Regions from separate parts of the Arthrobacter sp. J156 genome, predicted to be linked through region 4. Evidence: riboswitches for the same ligand, from Rfam matches in the RefSeq annotation. Region 4 holds a riboswitch; each other region holds the start of a gene.
What was found. Region 4 has a riboswitch for S-adenosylmethionine ahead of AC0QR5_RS11550 (OsmC family protein). Riboswitches for the same ligand answer to the same signal wherever they lie in the genome.
Positions count from the first base shown of each region.

Region 1: it holds a riboswitch for S-adenosylmethionine, as region 4 does, so the genes downstream of both, AC0QR5_RS01835 (bifunctional o-acetylhomoserine/o-acetylserine sulfhydrylase) here and AC0QR5_RS11550 (OsmC family protein) in region 4, are expected to answer to the same signal.
Region 2: it holds a riboswitch for S-adenosylmethionine, as region 4 does, so the genes downstream of both, AC0QR5_RS16520 (hypothetical protein) here and AC0QR5_RS11550 (OsmC family protein) in region 4, are expected to answer to the same signal.
Region 3: it holds a riboswitch for S-adenosylmethionine, as region 4 does, so the genes downstream of both, sfnG (dimethylsulfone monooxygenase SfnG) here and AC0QR5_RS11550 (OsmC family protein) in region 4, are expected to answer to the same signal.

Region 1 is NZ_CM149650.1:390,779-395,243, reverse strand. Features, by position in the region: gene metX (homoserine O-acetyltransferase MetX) at 1-1,043, opposite strand, end outside; gene AC0QR5_RS01835 (bifunctional o-acetylhomoserine/o-acetylserine sulfhydrylase) at 1,073-2,422, opposite strand; SAM riboswitch class IV at 2,488-2,605, opposite strand; gene AC0QR5_RS01830 (VOC family protein) at 2,754-3,398, shown strand; gene AC0QR5_RS01825 (CPBP family intramembrane glutamic endopeptidase) at 3,423-4,196, opposite strand; gene tpx (thiol peroxidase) at 4,350-4,465, opposite strand, start outside.
Region 2 is NZ_CM149650.1:3,573,109-3,577,573, forward strand. Features, by position in the region: gene AC0QR5_RS16500 (acyl-CoA dehydrogenase family protein) at 1-415, shown strand, start outside; gene AC0QR5_RS16505 (pyridoxamine 5'-phosphate oxidase family protein) at 423-863, opposite strand; gene AC0QR5_RS16510 (App1 family protein) at 972-2,084, shown strand; gene AC0QR5_RS16515 (acyl-CoA thioesterase) at 2,081-2,545, shown strand; gene AC0QR5_RS16520 (hypothetical protein) at 2,553-3,014, opposite strand; SAM riboswitch class IV at 3,028-3,146, opposite strand; gene AC0QR5_RS16525 (50S ribosomal protein L36) at 3,218-3,571, opposite strand; gene AC0QR5_RS16530 (hypothetical protein) at 3,588-3,854, opposite strand; gene AC0QR5_RS16535 (siderophore-interacting protein) at 4,016-4,465, shown strand, end outside.
Region 3 is NZ_CM149650.1:3,023,770-3,028,234, reverse strand. Features, by position in the region: gene AC0QR5_RS14005 (hypothetical protein) at 1-6, opposite strand, end outside; gene AC0QR5_RS14000 (ArsR/SmtB family transcription factor) at 99-1,088, shown strand; gene AC0QR5_RS13995 (histidine phosphatase family protein) at 1,120-1,671, opposite strand; SAM riboswitch class I at 1,833-1,927, shown strand; gene sfnG (dimethylsulfone monooxygenase SfnG) at 2,036-3,232, shown strand; gene AC0QR5_RS13985 (O-acetylhomoserine aminocarboxypropyltransferase/cysteine synthase family protein) at 3,233-4,465, shown strand, end outside.
Region 4 is NZ_CM149650.1:2,524,259-2,528,723, forward strand. Features, by position in the region: gene AC0QR5_RS11540 (MDR family MFS transporter) at 1-1,329, opposite strand, end outside; gene AC0QR5_RS11545 (TetR/AcrR family transcriptional regulator) at 1,326-1,949, opposite strand; SAM riboswitch class IV at 2,097-2,213, shown strand; gene AC0QR5_RS11550 (OsmC family protein) at 2,255-2,854, shown strand; gene AC0QR5_RS11555 (aldo/keto reductase) at 2,912-3,907, opposite strand; gene AC0QR5_RS11560 (hypothetical protein) at 3,994-4,465, opposite strand, start outside.

The DNA.
Region 1 (4,465 bases), 1.5 Mb from region 4:
GCGAGGCGCTCCGACTGCTCCGGCCAGTACAACCGGTCGCTCGTCACCGCGGCGATGAAGAAGCGGGTCGAATCCAGACGCGCGAGCGCCGCCTCCACGCCGCCCCGGCCGCGGCCGACGTCGTGGCTCATGAGCGCCTCGGTCAGGACCAGGTAGCTGTTGGCGTCGAAGCGCGCCGCGAGCTTGTCCGCCTGGTGGTCCAGGTAGCTCTCCACCTGGTAGCGCCCGCGTTCGGACGTCGCCGAACCGAGCGGGCTCTCCCCGGGCTGCGCGGCGCGGCCGAAGCGCGACTCGAGCTCGGGCTCGGAACGGTAGGTGACGTGCGCGATCCGGCGGGCGATGCCGAGCCCGCCGACCGGACCCCGCGCCCCCTGGGCGGTACCGCCCGGGTCGGCCCCGGCGTCGTAGTAGTCCCCGCCGGCGAAGCCGGGATCCAGCCGGATCGCCGCCGACTGCGCCTGGGCGAACGCGATCTGCTCGGCGCTCGCCTGCGCCGTCGCGGCGACCACGACGCAATGCCCGACGCGGTGCGGGAACTCGGCCGCCCACTCGAGGGCGCGCGCGCCACCCATCGAACCGCCGACCACGGCATGCCAGCGGTCGATTCCGAGCTCGTCGGCGAGCCGGGCCTCCAGCCGTACGGAGTCCCGGATCGTCGTGAACGGGAAGCGCGAGCCCCAGGGGACGCCGTCGGCATCGGGCGACGAGGGCCCGGTGCTGCCGTAGCAGCCGCCGACCATGTTGGCGGCGACGACGAAGTACCGCTCCGTGTCGATGGTCCGACCCGGGCCGATGAAGCCGTCCCACCACCCGGGTTCCGCCCCGTCCCCGCGCGCCACGTGGGTGTCCCCCGTCAGGGCGTGCTGCAGCAGGACCGCGTTCGATGCGTCGGCGTTGAGCCTCCCCCACGTCTCGTAGGCGAGGTCCACGGCGGGCAGGAACCCCCCGGTCTCGAAGGCGAAGGCGCCCGTGCGCAGCACGCGCAGGATGCCGTCGCCGGAGGGCACGCCGGACGGGGCGGCCGCCTGGCCGCCCCGTCCGATCGTGCCGCGTGCGGTGTCGACGTCGATGCTCACTTCACCGCTTCGAGGTCGGCGGCCGGAGCGTCGGCGGCGGAGGCCGCCGCGAAGCCGCCCTCCAGGTCCGCGATGATGTCGTCCACGTGCTCGATGCCCACGGCGATCCGGACCAGGCCGGGCGTGACGCCGGCCGAGCGGCGTTCCTGCTCGGTCAGCTGCGCGTGCGTGGTCGACGCCGGGTGGATGGCCAGGGAGCGCACGTCGCCGATGTTGGCGACGTGGGAGTGCAGCTGCAGCCCGTCGATGAAGGCCTGGCCCGCGGCGGCACCGCCGGCCAGTTCGAACGCGATCACGGCTCCCGTGCCGCGCGGACCGTACTTGCGTCCGCGCTCGAACCACGGGCTCGAGGGCAGCCCCGCATAGGCGACCGACACGACGTCGGAACGCGCCTCGAGCCACTCGGCGACCTTCTGGGCGTTGGCGACGTGGCGCTCGACCCGCAGGCTCAGGGTCTCGAGGCCCTGCGCGATCAGGAAGGCGTTGAAGGGCGCCACCGAGGAACCGAGGTCGCGCAGCAACTGCACGCGGGCCTTGAGGATGTAGGCGAGGTTGGCCCCGAGGATCCCGTCCACGCCGAGGTCGCGGGCGAAGACCAGTCCGTTGTAGGACTCGTCCGGGGTGTTGAAGCCCGGGAACCGCTCCGGATCCGCGGCGTAGTCGAAGCGGCCGGCGTCCACGATCACGCCGGCGATCGCCGTGCCGTGGCCGCCGAGGTACTTGGTCGCCGAGTGGATGACGACGTCGGCGCCCCACTCGATCGGGCGGACCAGGTACGGGGTGGACAGCGTGTTGTCCACGAGCAGCGGCACGCCGGCCTCGTGGGCCGCCGCGCTCACGCCCTCGATGTCCAGCACGTCCTGGCGCGGATTGGAGACGACTTCCCCGAAGAAGGCCTTGGTGTTGGGCTTGACGGCGTCGCGCCACAGCCCCAGGTCGTCCGGGTCGGCGACGAAGGTGACTTCGACGCCGAGGCGGGCGAGCGTGTGCTTGAGCAGGTTCTGCGTCCCGCCATAGAGGCTCGGGCTGGCCACGATGTGGTCGCCGGCGCCCGCGACGTTCAGGATCGCGAACGTCGTCGCGGCCTGCCCCGAGGACAGGAGCAGCGCGCCGACGCCGCCCTCGAGGTCCGCGATGCGGTTCTCCACGGCCTCCTGCGTGGGGTTGCCGATGCGCGTGTAGATCGGTTCGAGCTCGGCCAGCGCGAAGCGGGCCGCGGCGCTCTCGGCGCTCGGGAAGACGAACGAGGTGGTCTGGTAGATCGGCAGGGCCCGGGCGCCCGTGGCCGCGTCCGGACTCTGGCCGGCGTGGATCTGGCGCGTCTCGAAGTTCCAGTGGTTGGACATGGTGGCTTCCCTTCCATCGAAGGGCCGTTCCCCCGTCCGGCGGCCGTGCCTGCCGACGGGGTCGTGACCCGCGCTTGCCGGGCATCGGGATTGATGCTCGGCCCGGTCCTCACCCGGGGCACCCCACCGCGAGTGGAGGGTTGCCGGCCAGCAAACCGGGGTTTAGCGCTGGCACTCATGACCTGGGATCCAGTCTGGCCCGGGAGCGGGCGGGGCCGCAAGCGGCGCCGCGCGAATATGACGCGGCGTGAAAGCGGACGCGCCTCCGCGGCCGCCACAAGCAAGGGGAGCCTAAGTCGAGACCCACATCACAAAGTGCCATCATGAACCCATGATGAGGTTGGACCATGTTTCATATGCGTGCGGACAGGACGGTCTGGCGGCCACGGCGGCCAGGATCGAAGAACAGCTGGGGCTTGAATCGGTCAAGGGCGGTGTCCATCCGCGGTTCGGGACGCGGAACGTGATCTTCCCGCTCGAGAACAAGCAGTACCTCGAGGTCGTCGAGGTCCTGAACCATCCGGCCTCGGACAAGGCCCCGTTCGGGCAGGCCGTGAGGGCCCGCTCGGAAATGGGCGGCGGCTGGATGGGCTGGTGCGTGGCGGTGGAGGACCTCGCCCCCTTCGAGGAGCGGCTCGGACGCGCCTCGGTCCCCGGCAATCGCAAGTTCCCCGACGGCCGCGAGCTCACGTGGCAGCAGATCGGCATCAAGGGCCTGATCGCCGACCCGCAGGTGCCCTACATGCTGCGCTGGGACGACGGCACCGAGGAGCTGCACCCCTCCAAGGCGCTGGATCCGGCCGGCCGGATCAGCCGCATCGCGATCGCCGGTTCCGTCGAACGCGTCCGCGAGTGGCTCGGCACGCCGGAGAAGAACCCGCTCGAGGGAGTGGACGTCGAGTGGCAGGCCCCGAACGGCACCCCCGGCATCCTGTCCGTGACCTTCGAGACGCCGAACGGCCCGGTCACCCTCTAGCCCACGGCCCGCAAGGCGGGCCCGCTAGGAACCGATGCCGATCGCGGGCCCCAGGAGCGCGTATCCGACGAACCCGGCCGAGTCCAGGAGCGCGTGGGCGATCACGAGCGGCATGACCCGGCCGTAGCGGTGGTAGAACCAGCCGAAGGCGAGTCCCATGAGGGCGTTGCCGATGAACGGCCCGAACCCCTGGTAGAGGTGGTAGCTGCCGCGGAACAGCGCGCTGGCGACGATGACGGCCCAGGGGCCCCAGCCGATCCGGCGCAACACGTGGAAGAGGAAGCCGACGACGACGACCTCCTCGAGGATCCCGTGGCGCACCGCGGAGAGGACGAGCACGGGGATGGTCCACCAGAACGGATCCAGGGCCGCGGGGACGATCGCCGTGGTGATGCCCAGGGCCCGGCCCGCCGCGTAGACGCCGAGCGTGCCGACGCCGATCGCCCCGAACAGGAGCAGGCCCCAGCCGGCGTCGGGCCACGGGCGGCGGCCATCGAAGCCGAACAGCCGGAAGCCGTTGCGTCCGGCCTGGTGCAGGAAGAAGAAGACGAGCGCGACGGGTACGAGCGAGAAGCCGATGTCGAGGAGCTGGTACGTCAGGTCGAAGTACTGCCGGTCGTTCAGGCTCGTGTTCATGCGCGTCGTCTGCTGCGCGAGCGGCTCCCGGGACAGCTTGTCCAGCAGGTTCACAACGGCGTAGACGGCGGACTGGCCGAGCGAGAGGGCCAGGACCAGAAGCAGCTGGGCCCGCAGCATGTTCCGCTCGGTGCCCACGGCGGGCGGCTCGGGGTGCTTCATGGTCACCCAGCCTACGGCCCCTGCGGCCCCGGGGCGGCACCGAGCTCCCCCCTGCGCCGGAAGCGGTGGCCCCCGGGCACGGAACAGCCCGGCGGCTCCGCGTGGTGGCGCGCTTCCGCCGGGCTGTCCGTGGCCCGTGGCCGGTGGTGCCTGCTAGGCCAGGGCCGCGACCGCGGCGTCGTAGTCCGGTTCCTGGCCGGTCTCGGGGACGAGCTCGGTGTGCAGCACGGTGCGGTCCGCATCCAGGACGACGACGGAGCGCGCGTGCA
Region 2 (4,465 bases), 1.0 Mb from region 4:
CTGGGGGGCCATGGGCGCGGCGCGGGACAGCTTCGAGGCCGCGCTGGACTACGCGCAACGGCGGATGCAGTTCGGGCGGCCGCTCGCCGCCTACCAGTTGACGCAGGCCAAGCTCGTGGACATGGCGCTCGAGATCAACAAGGGCTTCCTCCTGGCGCTGCATCTGGGGCGCATGAAGGACGCGGGCACGCTCTCGCCGCAGCAGATCAGCGTCGGCAAGCTCAACAACTGCCGCGAGGCCATCGCGATCGCCCGCGAGGCGCGCACGATCCTCGGCGGCAACGGGATCACGCTCGAGCACTCGCCGCTGCGCCACGCCAACAACCTCGAGTCGGTGCGCACCTACGAGGGCACCGACGAAGTGCACCTGCTCATCCTCGGCCAGCGGCTCACGGGCCACGCGGCGTTCCGCTAGGGCGGGGTCAGGACTCGTCGAGCTGTTCCGGCTGGTTGCCGAGGAGGAAGTGGCGGCCCGTGACTTCGCGCGGGGTGATCTCCACCCACGTGTCCTTGAGGGTCTGGACCCAGGGGCGGACGCCGGCGGCGCGGGCGAGCTCGATCTCCGCCTCGGTCTCCAGGACCCGGGCCGTGCCGCGGACGACGACGGACCAGGCCTGGTCGCTCAGGATGCCGTCCGACTCGAACGCGACCGTCGGGTTGATGGTGAGCCCGGCCAGCTTGTTTCCGGGGGCCGTGCGGAAGTAGAGCTTCCCCTCGTGGGCCGCGTGGTTGACCGGGACGATGTCCACGTTGCCCGCGACGCTGAGCGCGATCCGGCCATGGTGGGTGCGTCCCAGCAGCGTCCAGCACTGCTCGGTGTCCAGGATCATGACGGGCTGGCCGTCCTCGTGTTCAAACATCATGCCGCCCATTGTTCTACAGAATGTAGAAGAATGCGAGGGGTTTTCGGTGCCCGTTTCCGCCGCCGCGCGGTGACGGCCCCACGGCCGCGTGCGTGAAAGACTGGGGCCATGGCAGCACCGAACACCGTGAAGCACGCCCGCCACCTGGGGGTCCGCCTTGAAGACGGATGGCACGCGTTCCGCGAGCGAGGCGGCCGGAGCCGCGGACTCGTGGCCACCGTCCTGCCCTTCCGCGGCTACGGCGTCAGCGGGGCCGACGGCTGGGTGCGGGTCTTCGCACGTATCGTCCTGGCCCGGCCCGGCGCGTTCACGAACGGCCTGCCCAAGTCCAAGGTCGTCTCCGACGGCGTCCGCGGCTGGAGGAACTTCATCTCCCCGCCCATCCCGCACGCCGAGGTCGTCGCGGAGATCGGCGGGCGGACCTTCCGCGTCGACGCCGACCGCGGAGGCGTCCTCGACGTCAAGATCACGGTGGACCTGGCGCCCGGCTGGCACGCGGTGACCCTGCGCAGCGAGTCCTCGGAACCCGCGGACGTGTCCGTGTTCGTCGTCGACCGCTCGATCGACTTCGGGGTCGTCTCCGACATCGACGACACCGTCGTCGTCACCGCCCTCCCGCGCCCGCTGCTGGCCGCGTGGAACTCCTTTGTGCTCAGCGAGCACGCGCGCGTCGCGACGCCCGGCATGGCCGTGATGATGGAGCGGCTCATGCGCACCCGCCCGGGATCCCCGGTGCTCTACCTCTCGACGGGCGCCTGGAACGTGGCCCCGACCCTCACCCGCTTCCTCTCCCGCAACCTCTACCCGGCCGGAGCGCTCCTGCTGACGGACTGGGGGCCGACCGAGGGGCGCTGGTTCCGCTCGGGGCAGCAGCACAAGGTGGACCAGCTGCGCCGCCTGGCCGCCCAGTTCCCGCACATCAGCTGGCTCCTGGTCGGCGACGACGGACAGCACGATCCGGAGATCTACGCCGAGTTCGCCCGCCGCCACCCCGGGCAGGTGCGGGCGATCGCGATCCGCCAGCTCACGCCGTCGGAGGCCGTCCTGGCCGGCGGCCGCTCGATGGGCACCATGGACTCCACCCCGGGGACGCCGTGGGTGTACGCGCCGGACGGTGCCGGGATCTGCGAGGGCCTCGAGCGGCTGGGGCTGCTGGAACCCGAACGCGTCGCGGGGCCGCCCACCTCGGCGATGCCCGTCCTGCCGCGGAAGACGCAGTGAGCGGGCGCCGCCTGAGCGTCGGCGTGCCGATGCGGTGGGGCGACATGGACGCCTACGGCCACATCAACAACGTCAACCTGGTCCGCATGATGGAGGAGGCGCGGATCGCGGCCTTCGGCGTGCCGGGCGGGACGGGCAAGCCCGGCGCCGAGCCCGTCGTCGAGCTGTTCTCCACCGTTCCGGCCGACACGCAGACGCTCGTCGTCGAGCACCGGGTCCGCTACGTGGCCCCGCTGGACTACCGCAACGTCCCGGCCCGGGTCGACGTCTGGATCAGCTCGGTCAAGCCCGCCTCGTTCGATATCGCCTACGAGTTCCACGATCCCGTCGACGGCGGCGTCTGCGTGCGCGCGATCACGACCCTGGCGTTCTTCTCCACTGCGGAACAGCGACTGCTGCGCATCCCGGCCGAGCACCGCGAGGCGCTCGCCGGGTTCCTTGGAGAGCCGCTGTTCCGCTGAGGGCGGCTCAGGCCCCGCTGTGCAGCAGGCCCGCCGTGACCTCGACGAACCGCAGGCCGAGTTCCGGATCGTGCTCCAGATCGCACGGGGCCAGCTCGTCGCTGGAGAGGCTGAAGTAGCGGCGGCCGGCCCCGACGCCGGGGTCCTCCGGGACGCCGAGGATCCGGGCCGCCTCGTTCCAGGCGCAATGCCACCACAGCGTCTCGAGCGGCTCGGAAGCCCAGCGCACGCGGTGGTCGAGCCGTTGGCCGGCCAGGTTCAGGAGCCGGACGATCTCGGCCACGTCATGGGCCGTGTAGCGTGCGACCTTCAGATCGGCCGTCATCACGGCCACCCGGAAACCGGGAAGGAACGCCGTGACGTGGGCCGGTTGCCACGCGGTGGGGTCCTTCCGGGCGCGGGCCAGGCGGAGCGGGTAGATGTCGTGTCCGTCGCGGTAGCTGCGACAGCTGCCGTCGGGTGCGTTCATGGAGGTGTGCCTTCCGTTGCTCTTGCCCGGAGCGGTATTGCACCGGACCGCTTCGTCATCCGAACCACCCGTGAAGCATGGGGTTGGTGCGCGGCCGGGTCGGAGCCCTGCGTGTGGCCGCATCTCGTGAAGCTGCCTCCATCCTAGCGGCCCGGTGCGACGCTTCGGCAAGCAACGCACCGGACCGCACCGGACCGGGACGGTCAGCCCTGGCGCGCCTTGAGCCGCGGATTGGCCTTGTTGATGACGAACGTGCGGCCGCGGCGGCCTGCTCGGCGGCACCGGCCATGTCCGGGCCGGTCATCAGGAGCCGGGTCCCGGCCGCCCGCCGGCCCCACGTGCCGAGGTGCTCCATCCAGACGCGGGGTCCGATCCCGGTCACGCCGAGCCGCGCGGTCGGGGAGTCGGCGAGCCAGACGTCGCCGCGCAGCCAGGCGACGCCTTCGGCGATGAGCTGCATGCCGCGGACGAACCCCGCTCCACCGGACTGGCAGCCCGCGGAGCCGCCGCCGAGGAGGTGGGCGAAGAGGCCCTCGACGAGGAGCACCTCGCGGCACTGCGCGAACGCCTCGATCAGGAACTCGCCGGCCGTGCGGTCGTCGGCGGGCGGGCTGCTGAGCCCGGATTCCCAGAGCGTGTGGCGGTCCCAGAGCTGGTCTTCGACGGATGCGGGGTCCACGGCCAGGGCGAGCGCCCGGGGATGTCCGTGCGGCACAGTACCCGTACGCCTTCGAGCGGGTCGTGCACCACGACGACCGCGTCGGGGTGGTCGGCGCGGAGGCGGGTGAGCGCCTGGTCGCGGCAGTGGAAGTCGAGGAAGGAGAGGAGATGGAGGCCCACGCGGCCAGTCTATTGAGAATCATTCTCAAGATGCAAGCCGCCCGGAGTCCGTCCGGGACGCCGTCCGGGGCGGGGGCGTTTGCATTGACGGGATTCGTGGGATTGGGTGGACAAAAGGCAACCGCCGGCCCGCGGCCGGCCCGAAGGAGTGTGTCCTCAGCATGAGCGTTTCCCCCGCCCCGCGTCCGCAGCGCCCCCAGACCGTCCTCGAGGTCCTCGCCACCGAGCGGCTCTCCGAGCACATGGTGCGCTTGACCCTCGGCGGCGAGGGCTTCGCCGGCTACCAGGACAAGGACGCCACGGACAAGTACGTCAAGCTGCTCTTCGCCGATCCCGCGCTCGGCCTCGAGCCCCCGTACGACCTCGACGAGCTCCGCTCCCGGCTGGAGCCCGAGCAGATGCCCGTGCGCCGCACCTACACCGTCCGCTCCGTCGACCCGGACGCCGGGACGCTGCAGATCGACTTCGTCGTCCACGGGGACGAGGGCATCGCCGGTCCGTGGGCGGCCGCCGCGCAGCCCGGCGACAAGCTCTGCTTCAACGGCCCGGGTGGGATGTACTCCCCGGACCCGGCGGCCGGTTGGCACCTGTTGGCCGGAGACGAGTCGGCC
Region 3 (4,465 bases), 500 kb from region 4:
GGTCATGGACCCAGCGTCCGCCGGACGCCCGGCCCGCTCCACGATTCGGTCCTGGCCGAATCCTCGTCAGACGTTCCGGCCGGGAATACGCTGAATCCATGCACATCAAGCTCACGAGCGAGGACCTGACGCGGATCCGGTTCGAGGCCTCTCCCCTGTGGGAGACGGTGACCAGCTTGCGCGCCCTCCAGCAGGGAACCGCCATCCACCGCCCCTGGATCGAGTGCACGCGGCGCGCGCTCGCGGCGGCGGACGACCCGGCCTCACAAGGGCACCTGCGCGTCCTCGCCGCACTCGTTCCCCGTTCAGGCTTCATGGCCGATTCGCTCACCCCGACGCCGGAACGCCAGGACACCTTCCACGACGGGCTCACGGCCGTCGCCGCCGTCCCGGCCTCCGTGTGGGAACGGGACCTGACGGCCCTGCTCCGGCGGCAGGAAGACACCGGGGCCCGTGGCGTCCTCGAGGAACTCGCCGAGGACGTCGACACCGCAGTCGATCGTGCCGTCGGAGCACTCCAGTGGTATTGGGAGCTGGCTGTCCGGCGCTGGTGGCCCCGGCTCCGCTCGCTGCTGCTCGAGGACATCGACTGGAGGCTGGCCCAGATGGCCCGCGGCGGCATCGGCGACGTGTTCAAGACGCTGCATCCGTCCGTCGTCCGCACGCCCAGCGGGCTCGAGGTCATCCGGGGCTGCGACGGGATCGATCCGCCTGAACCCGGGGCCGGCCTGATCCTGGTGCCCAACGCGTTCGTCTGGCCGGAGACCCTGGTGCTCAACACGGCGCCGTTCGTGCCGACGTTGACCTACGCGCCCCGCGGAGTGGGCCGGCTCTGGGAGTCCAGCGGCGCGGCCCCGGGCGATCCCCTGGCGAGGCTGCTGGGATCCACACGGGCGCAGATCCTGGCCCAGCTGGATGTCCCGATGACGACGAAGCAGCTCGCATGCGCCCTGGACCTCGCCCCGGGCACCGTCAACGGCCACCTCAAGGTCATGTCCGAGGGCGGGCTGGCCGTCCCCCTGCGTTCCGGCCGCGAGGTGTTCTACCGCAGGGCCGGTGTCGGCGAGGCGCTCCTCGCCGGGGCGTAGCCCGACGGGACCCTCGATCCCCCGCGCGTCCTCAGACCGCGTCAAGCTCCGGCAGCAACGCCGGGTCGAGCTCCACGACCTGGCCGTTCTCGAGCCGGGCCTGCGGAGCGCCCTGCAAGTGCCCGACGACGAGGCGGATGAGCGTCCCGTGCGCCACCACCACGAGGCCGCGCCCCGGGTGGGCGGCGGCCAAGCCGGTCAAGGCGCGCACGCCCCGCTCGACCACCTCGGCCTCCGGCTCCGCGGTGGAGAGCAGCGCGTCCAGCTCGGGGCGCGGCATCCCGGTGACGACGACACCCTCGCCCTCGCCGTAGCCGCGCTCCACGAGGCCCGGTTCGGGCTCGCCGGGCTCGAGGCCCAGCTCGGCGGCGATGATCGCGGCGGTCTCCGCCGCCCGCCCCAGAGGCGAGGCGACGACCGCGTCCCAGGATCCGGCGTCGTACTCCTCCGCCAGCTGCCGCCCCGCCTGGCGCGCCTGCGCGCGGCCGGCCGCGTTGAGCGGGATGTCCACCTGGCCCTGCAGGCGCCCCTCGAAGTTCCACGGGGTCTGCCCGTGCCGGACCAGGACGATGCGTTGTGCCATGCCCCCAGCGTAGCCAGCGGACCTCCCGGCCCGCGCCCCGCCGTCGTCCCGTGACGCACCCGGCCGCCGCGCCGTCGCAGGATCTTCGGCCCGCGCCCGGCACGACGCAATCCGGCTCAACATTCTTTGATGGATCGGCGGCTCGCTGACACACTGAAGGTCAACCATCCCGAGCGGCCGAGAGATCTGGATCGATGACGCCGCAGCAACCCTCCGGAATCCGCCGGAACGGTGCTCCTGCCAGAAGCGATGGAGAACGCGCCAGCCTTCTTCCCCCGCACGGCCCGCCGCCGGAGGGTGCGCCGTTGCCCGGGAACCGCCTACGCCGCACGCCATCCGACCAAGGATCGAAGGAGTCCCCCACATGACCGAGAACACCGCCGTCAGCCGGGTCGCCGACCTGGAAACACCGCTCAAGTTCGCCTACTGGGTGCCCAACGTCTCGGGTGGGCTCGTGGTCTCGACCATCGAGCAGCGCACCAACTGGGAGTTCGAATACAACAAGAAGCTGGCCCGCATCGCGGAGGACTCCGGCTTCGAGTACGCACTGACCCAGACCCGCTACGCCGCGAGCTACGGCGCGGACAAGCAGCACGAGGCCACGAGCTTCTCGCTGGCCCTGCTCGGCGCCACCGAGCGGCTCAAGGTGATCTCGGCCGTCCACCCGGGCATGTGGCACCCGGGCGTGCTGGCCAAGTTCATCATCACCGCGGACCACCTCTCCGGCGGCCGCTCGGCCGTGAACGTCGTCTCCGGCTGGCTCAAGGACGAGTTCGTGAACTTCGGCCTCGAGTGGCTGGACCACGACGAGCGCTACGTGCGGACCGAGGAGTTCATCAACGTGCTGCGTGGCCTGTGGACCCAGCAGGGCTTCAGCCACTCCGGGCAGTACTACAACATCAAGGACTTCACCCTGAACCCGGCGCCGCTGGATCTGCCGGGCCGGGCCCACCCGGAGATTTTCTTCGGCGGCAACTCGACCGCCGCGCAGGCCGCCGCGGGCCACGCCGCCGACTGGTACTTCTCCAACGGCCGCTCGCTCGAGGGCTTCCAGGACAACATCGCCGGCGTGCTCAAGGCCGCGGAGTCCGGGGGGCGCACCGCGGCCGCCAAGCCGCGCTTCGGCATCAACGGCTTCGTCATCTCCCGCGACACCGAGGCGGAAGCCAGGGACACGCTGCGCGAGATCATCGACAAGGCCCACCGCCCCGCCGTCGAGGGCTTCGCCGCCGCCGTGAAGGAGGCCGGGCAGTCCACGAAGGACGGCAAGGGCATGTGGGAGGACTCCACGTTCGAGGACCTGGTCCAGTACAACGACGGCTTCCGCACCCAGCTCATCGGCACCCCGGAGCAGATCGCCGAGCGGATCATCGCGTTCAAGAAGATCGGCGTGAACCTGCTCCTGACCGGCTACCTGCACTTCCAGGAGGAGCTCGGCGCGTTCGGCCGCGAGGTCCTCCCGATCGTCCGCGAGCTAGAGGCGGACCTCGCCCGAGCCCACGGCACCGAGCTCAACACGGAGCTGCTGCCGGAAACCCACCTCGAAGGAGCCACCGCCTAGATGTCGGACCACCAGTTCGGATTCCGCACCCGCGCCCTGCACGCCGGCGGCACGCCCGACGCCGAGCACGGCGCCCGCGCGGTGCCCATCTACCAGTCGACGTCGTTCGTGTTCAAGGACACCGACGACGCCGCGAACCTGTTCGCCCTGCAGAAGTACGGCAACATCTACTCCCGCATCGGCAACCCCACCGTGGCGGCGTTCGAGGAGCGCATCGCGTCCCTCGAGGGCGGCATCGGCGCCGTGGCGACGTCCTCCGGGATGGCCGCGGAGTTCATCACCTTCGCCGCGCTGACGCAGGCCGGGGACCACATCGTGGCCTCCTCGAAGCTCTACGGCGGCACCATCACCCAGCTCGACGTCACGCTGCGCCGCTTCGGGGTGGACACCACGTTCGTGGACAGCAACGACGCCGCGGACTTCGCGGCCGCGATCCGGGAGAACACCAAGGCCCTCTACACCGAGGTCGTCGCGAACCCCTCGGGCGACATCGCGGACCTGGCGGGCCTCGCGAAGGTCGCGCGCGCAGCGGGCATCCCGCTCATCGTCGACTCGACCCTCACCCCGCCGTACATCCTGCGCCCCATCGAGCACGGGGCGGACATCGTCATCCACTCCGCCACCAAGTTCCTCGGCGGGCACGGCACCACGCTCGGCGGCGTCGTCGTCGAGTCCGGCCGCTTCGACTGGGGCAACGGGAAGTTCCCGACCATGACGGAACCGGTGCCGAGCTACGGCAACGTGTCCTGGTGGGGCAACTTCGGCGAGTACGGCTTCCTGACCAAGCTGCGTTCGGAGCAGCTGCGGGACATCGGCCCGTCGCTGCCGGCCCAGTCCGCGTTCCAGCTCCTGCAGGGTGTGGAGACGCTGCCGCAGCGCATGGACGCGCACCTGGCGAACGCGCGCCGCGTGGCCGAGTGGCTCGAGGCCGATCCGCGCGTGTCCTATGTGAACTTCGCCGGACTCGAGTCCCACCCGCAGCACGCCCGCGCGCAGGAGCTGCTGCCGCTCGGCGTCGGCTCAGTGTTCAGCTTCGGCGTGGCCGGGGGCCGCGAGGCCGGGGCGCGCTTCATCGAGGCGCTGCAGCTCGCGAGCCACCTGGCCAACATCGGCGACGCGCGCACCCTGGTGCTGCACCCGGCGTCGACCACGCACCAGCAGCTCACGGCCGAGCAGCTCGTGGCCGCGGGCGTCCCGGGCGACCTGATCCGCCTGTCCGTGGGGCTCGAGGAC
Region 4 (4,465 bases):
GACGAGGAGCTCCTTGAGCCGGCTGGCGAAGAGCGAGCCGACGACGGCCGAGCCCAGGGTCGCGCCGACCTGGCGGAAGTAGTTCTGCCCGGCCGTCGCGGTGCCGACCATCGAGAGGTGGAAGGAGTTCTGCGCCACGAGGGTCAGCAGCTGCATGCTCGCGCCGAGGCCGATGCCCATGACGGCGAGGTACGCGCAGATCAGGGCGACCGGGGCGTCCGCGTGGATCGTGGAGAGCAGGACCAGGCCCAGCGCGGTGACGAGCGTTCCCGTGATCATGACGGCCTTGTACCGGCCCGTGACCGAGACGCGGCGGCCGACGAGGACCGAGGTGACCAGGAGGCCCCCCATCATGGGGATCATGAGCAGGCCGGCCTCGGTGGGGCCGAAGCCCGTGACCATCTGCAGGTAGGTCGGCATGTAGCCGATCGCCCCGAACATGGCGATGCCGGTCATGAGCCCGGCGACCGTGGTCAGGTTGAAGTTGCGGTTGCGGAAGAGGGCCAGCGGCAGGACGGGTTCGGCGGCGCGCGACTCGACCCACACGAACAGGGCGCCGGCGACGGCGGCCGCGGCGAAGAGGCCGAGGATCGTCGGGGAATCCCACGCGTAGGTCCCGCCGCCCCACGTGCCGGCGAGGACGAGTGCGCTCGTCGCGACGGCGAGGAGCGCCATGCCGAGGTAGTCGATCCGGCCGCGCTGGGCGGCGGAGGGGCGCGGGATGTGCAGCAGGAAGACGGCGGCGAGGACGGCGAGCACGCCGAGCGGGATGTTCATCCAGAACGTCCAGCGCCAGCCCGGGCCCTCCGTGAGCCAGCCGCCGAGCAGTGGTCCGGCGACGGAGGAGAAGGCGAACACGCCGCCCATGATGCCCATGTACTTCCCGCGCTCGCGGGCGGGGACGACGTCGGCGATGATCGCCTGCGAGAGGATCATGAGCCCGCCGCCGCCGATGCCCTGGATGGCCCGGCCGAGGATGAGCACGTTCATGTCCTGGGCGAGGGCGCCGATCACGGAGCCGCCGATGAACACGATGATCGCGAAGAGCAGGAGCGGCTTGCGGCCGAACATGTCGCCGAGCTTGCCGTAGACGGGCATCATCACGGTCGAGGCCAGGATGAAGGCCGTGATGACCCAGGCCATGTGCTCGACGCCGTGCAGCTCGCCGACGATCGTCGGCAGGGCCGCGGCGAGCACGGTCTGGTTGAGGGAGGCGAGCAGCATGGTGACCATGAGGCCGCCGAAGAGCAGGACGAGGTGGTTCTTGCGGTCCGCCTCGGGGGCGGGCGGCTGCGCGGTGGTGCCGGGCGTGGTGGTGGAAGTGGTCATGGCCGGGGACGCAGGACCTTTCTGAAGACGTCGGTGGATTCGCCGAGGTGGGCGCCGAGCTCTTCGAGCGGGGCGCCGGGGAACTGGCGGTAGGTGAAGCGGACGATCGTGGCGGCGGCCATGAGCAGCGCGCGGCGGGCCGCGGGGTCCTCGCCGAGCTCGGCGGAGACGGTGGCCGGGTCCTCGCTGAGGCGGTCGTTGACGGCCGAGTCCACGAGGACCTCGGCGTCGTTGAGGTGCTGGACCACGCGCCCGCGCAGCTCGGGGTAGCGGCCGACGAGCTCCTTGCGGCGCTCGAAGCGGCTCCCATCGCCGACCACGGTGGACAGGACCTCCGCCATGAGCCGCACGGTGCGCTCGAGCAGCTCGGCGTCCGAGGCGCGGAAGCGCTCGATGAACTCCTGCCGGAGCTCGGGGGCGCGCATCCCGAGGACGGCGTCCTCCTTGGAGGGGAAGTAGTTGAAGAACGTGCGCTTGGAGATGCCGGCGCGGCGGGCGATCGAATCGACCGTGGCGGCGGCGAGGCCGTCCTCGAGGGCGAGGGCCGAGGCCGCCTCGTGGACGGCCCGCCAGGTCTCGAGGCGGTTGCGCTCGCGCAGGCTCAGGGGTGAATCATGCATGGGTACAGTTTATGCACCAGTGCAATCTTTGCACAACTGCAGGCCACGTGACCTTGGCCGCCTCCCGTGACGCCGGATGACGAGGTGACCCCGCGTGACGGAAGTCCTTGCCGCGGCCCGGGCCGGAGCGTGAGACTCGAGGCCAGGAATCAAGAGACCCGACCTGAAGGCCCTGGCCGGTCGGGCGGCAACCCTCCTCGCTGTAGCGGGGTGCCCCAGGTGACGATTCGACGCCCGCCGCGGCGGCGGGCGTAAGCACGGCGCACGCGCCCGCATGCGCCACGACGCGAAGGGCAGGACCCAACATGACCTCCACCACAGAACAGGCTGCGGGCACCGGCCAGCAGTCTCCCACCGGATCCGCCACCCCGAGGACCACCGACCTCGACGCCGAGCGCGCCCGCCGCCTCGACGACGCCGCGTCCTTCTGGGCGGGCCGCATCGGCGAGGACACGGCCAACGCGAAGGCCGTCTACCGCGCCCACGGCGTCTCGGAGCGCTCCGTCGCCACGCGCGTCACGGCGGGCCGCCACGAGTTCGTCGTCGACGAGCCCGCCGCGCTGGCCGGCGACGATTCGGACGCGAGCCCCGTCGAGTACGCCCTCGGCGCGCTCGTGTCCTGCCAGGTCGTGGTCTACCGGCTCTACGCGCACCAGCTCGGCGTCGCGATCGACTCGCTCGAGATCACGGCGGAGGGCGACCTCGACGTCCGCGGGATCTTCGGCGCCGATCCGGACACGCGCCCCGGCTTCACGGCGGTGCGCCTGACCGTTCACCTCAACGGGCCGGAAACCCCCGAGCGCTACGAGGAGCTGCACCAGGTCGTCGACGCGCGCTGCCCCGTGCTGGACCTCTTCGCCCGGCCGACCCCCGTCAGCGTCGAGCTCGCGGTCAACGCCGACTGAGGCCGGCCCGAGCGGCCGCGGCAGGGCAGCCGCGGCGGGCCGGACGACGGCGGGACCCTACGGCAGCGGGCGCCCCCGGGCCGCGGTCCACAAGCGGTACCAGTCCACGGCCCCCATGGCCGCGGCGGCCCGCTCCGCGCCGGCGCACGCGGCGATCCGCGCCGGGTTCGTGGTACCGATGACCGGGCGGATCCGGGCCGGGTGGCGCATGAGCCATCCCAGCACCACGGCCTCGGGCGCGCAGCCGAGGCCGTCGGCGAGTTCCCGGACGACGCCGGACGCCTCCTCCTCGGGCGACGCCGCCCCGCTCCCGGGGCGGGGCGCGGCACCCGGGCCGGGCTCCGGCGTCGTACTCCTGCCCGAGTAGCGTCCCTGGGCCAGTGCGCCCCACGCCTGCAGCTCCACGCCCTCCGCGCGGCAGTACTCGATCGTGCCCTCGGGGAAGGAGAGCGCCGCGCCCTCGGGGTGGTTGACGAGGACCTGGGACTCGAGCCAATCGCGCCGGTGCAGGCCCATCTCGAGCTGGTTGACCGCCGGCGCCTCGCCGAGCGCGGACTGGAGCGCGCGCATCTGGGCCGCCGACATGTTCGAGACGCCGAGTCGGCCGACCTTGCCGGCGTCCCGCAGCCCGGCGAACGCGGCCGCGACATCCTCCATCGGGGTCAGCGGGTCCGGGCGGTGGATCAGCAGCGCGTCGAGCCGTTCGATCCCGAGCCGGCGCAGGATGTCCTCGACGCGGGCCGTGAGGACGGCGGGCGAGGAGTCGTAGCGGCCGCCCGACCCGTCGGGGCCCGCGAGCACGATCCCGCACTTGGACTGCAGCTCGATCTCGTCCCGCAGGCCGGGCCGCTCCGCGAGGACCCGGCCGAAGACCTCTTCCGCCTTGCCGCGCGTGTAGATGTCGGCGTGGTCGAAGAGGGTGATGCCCGCTTCGAGGGCCGCGTCGACCGCGGCGTGGGCGGTGGCCAGGTCGCCGGCGTCCGGCGGCGCGTCGTCCCACCCGCCGCCGAGTCCCATGCAGCCGAACACCAATCGCGATCCGTCACCCGCCATCCCCCCACGTTATCCACTCCCGGGCGGTGATGGGCCGCTCAAACAACGGAAATCGGGATCGTGATGCGGGGCCGGGGCGGCGGGCCTCAGCCGTAGACGAGCGTGCGGAGCAGGTGCGTCGCGACGCCGATCGCCGCCCCGGCCGCCACCTGGCCGGGGGTGTGCGCCCGCAGGACGTGGCGCGACCAGCCCACCGCGGCCGCCGCCGCGAGCCCGGCGACCCCCACGGCCGGCACGGGCCCCAGGAACTGCAGCGCCACGTAGACCGCGACGGCCGTGTGCACGGAGACCTTGTAGAACGCGTTCGCGACGAGGCACAGCACGAGCCCCGTGAAGATCCCGCCGAGATCGAGGAACAACGCGTCCGGCGCGTCCATGAGGCGCAGCGTCCACACCCCGCCGAGGATCGAGAAGCCGGAGGTCAGGAACGGCCAGTAGCGCTGCCGCCGCTTGGGGATGTGCCGGCTCGAGACGACGCCGCCGCGGGCGAACCACAGCACCCCGAGGAAGGGCAGCACCGTGGTGAACAGGACCGCGACGAGGGCGTGCGGCCAGCCG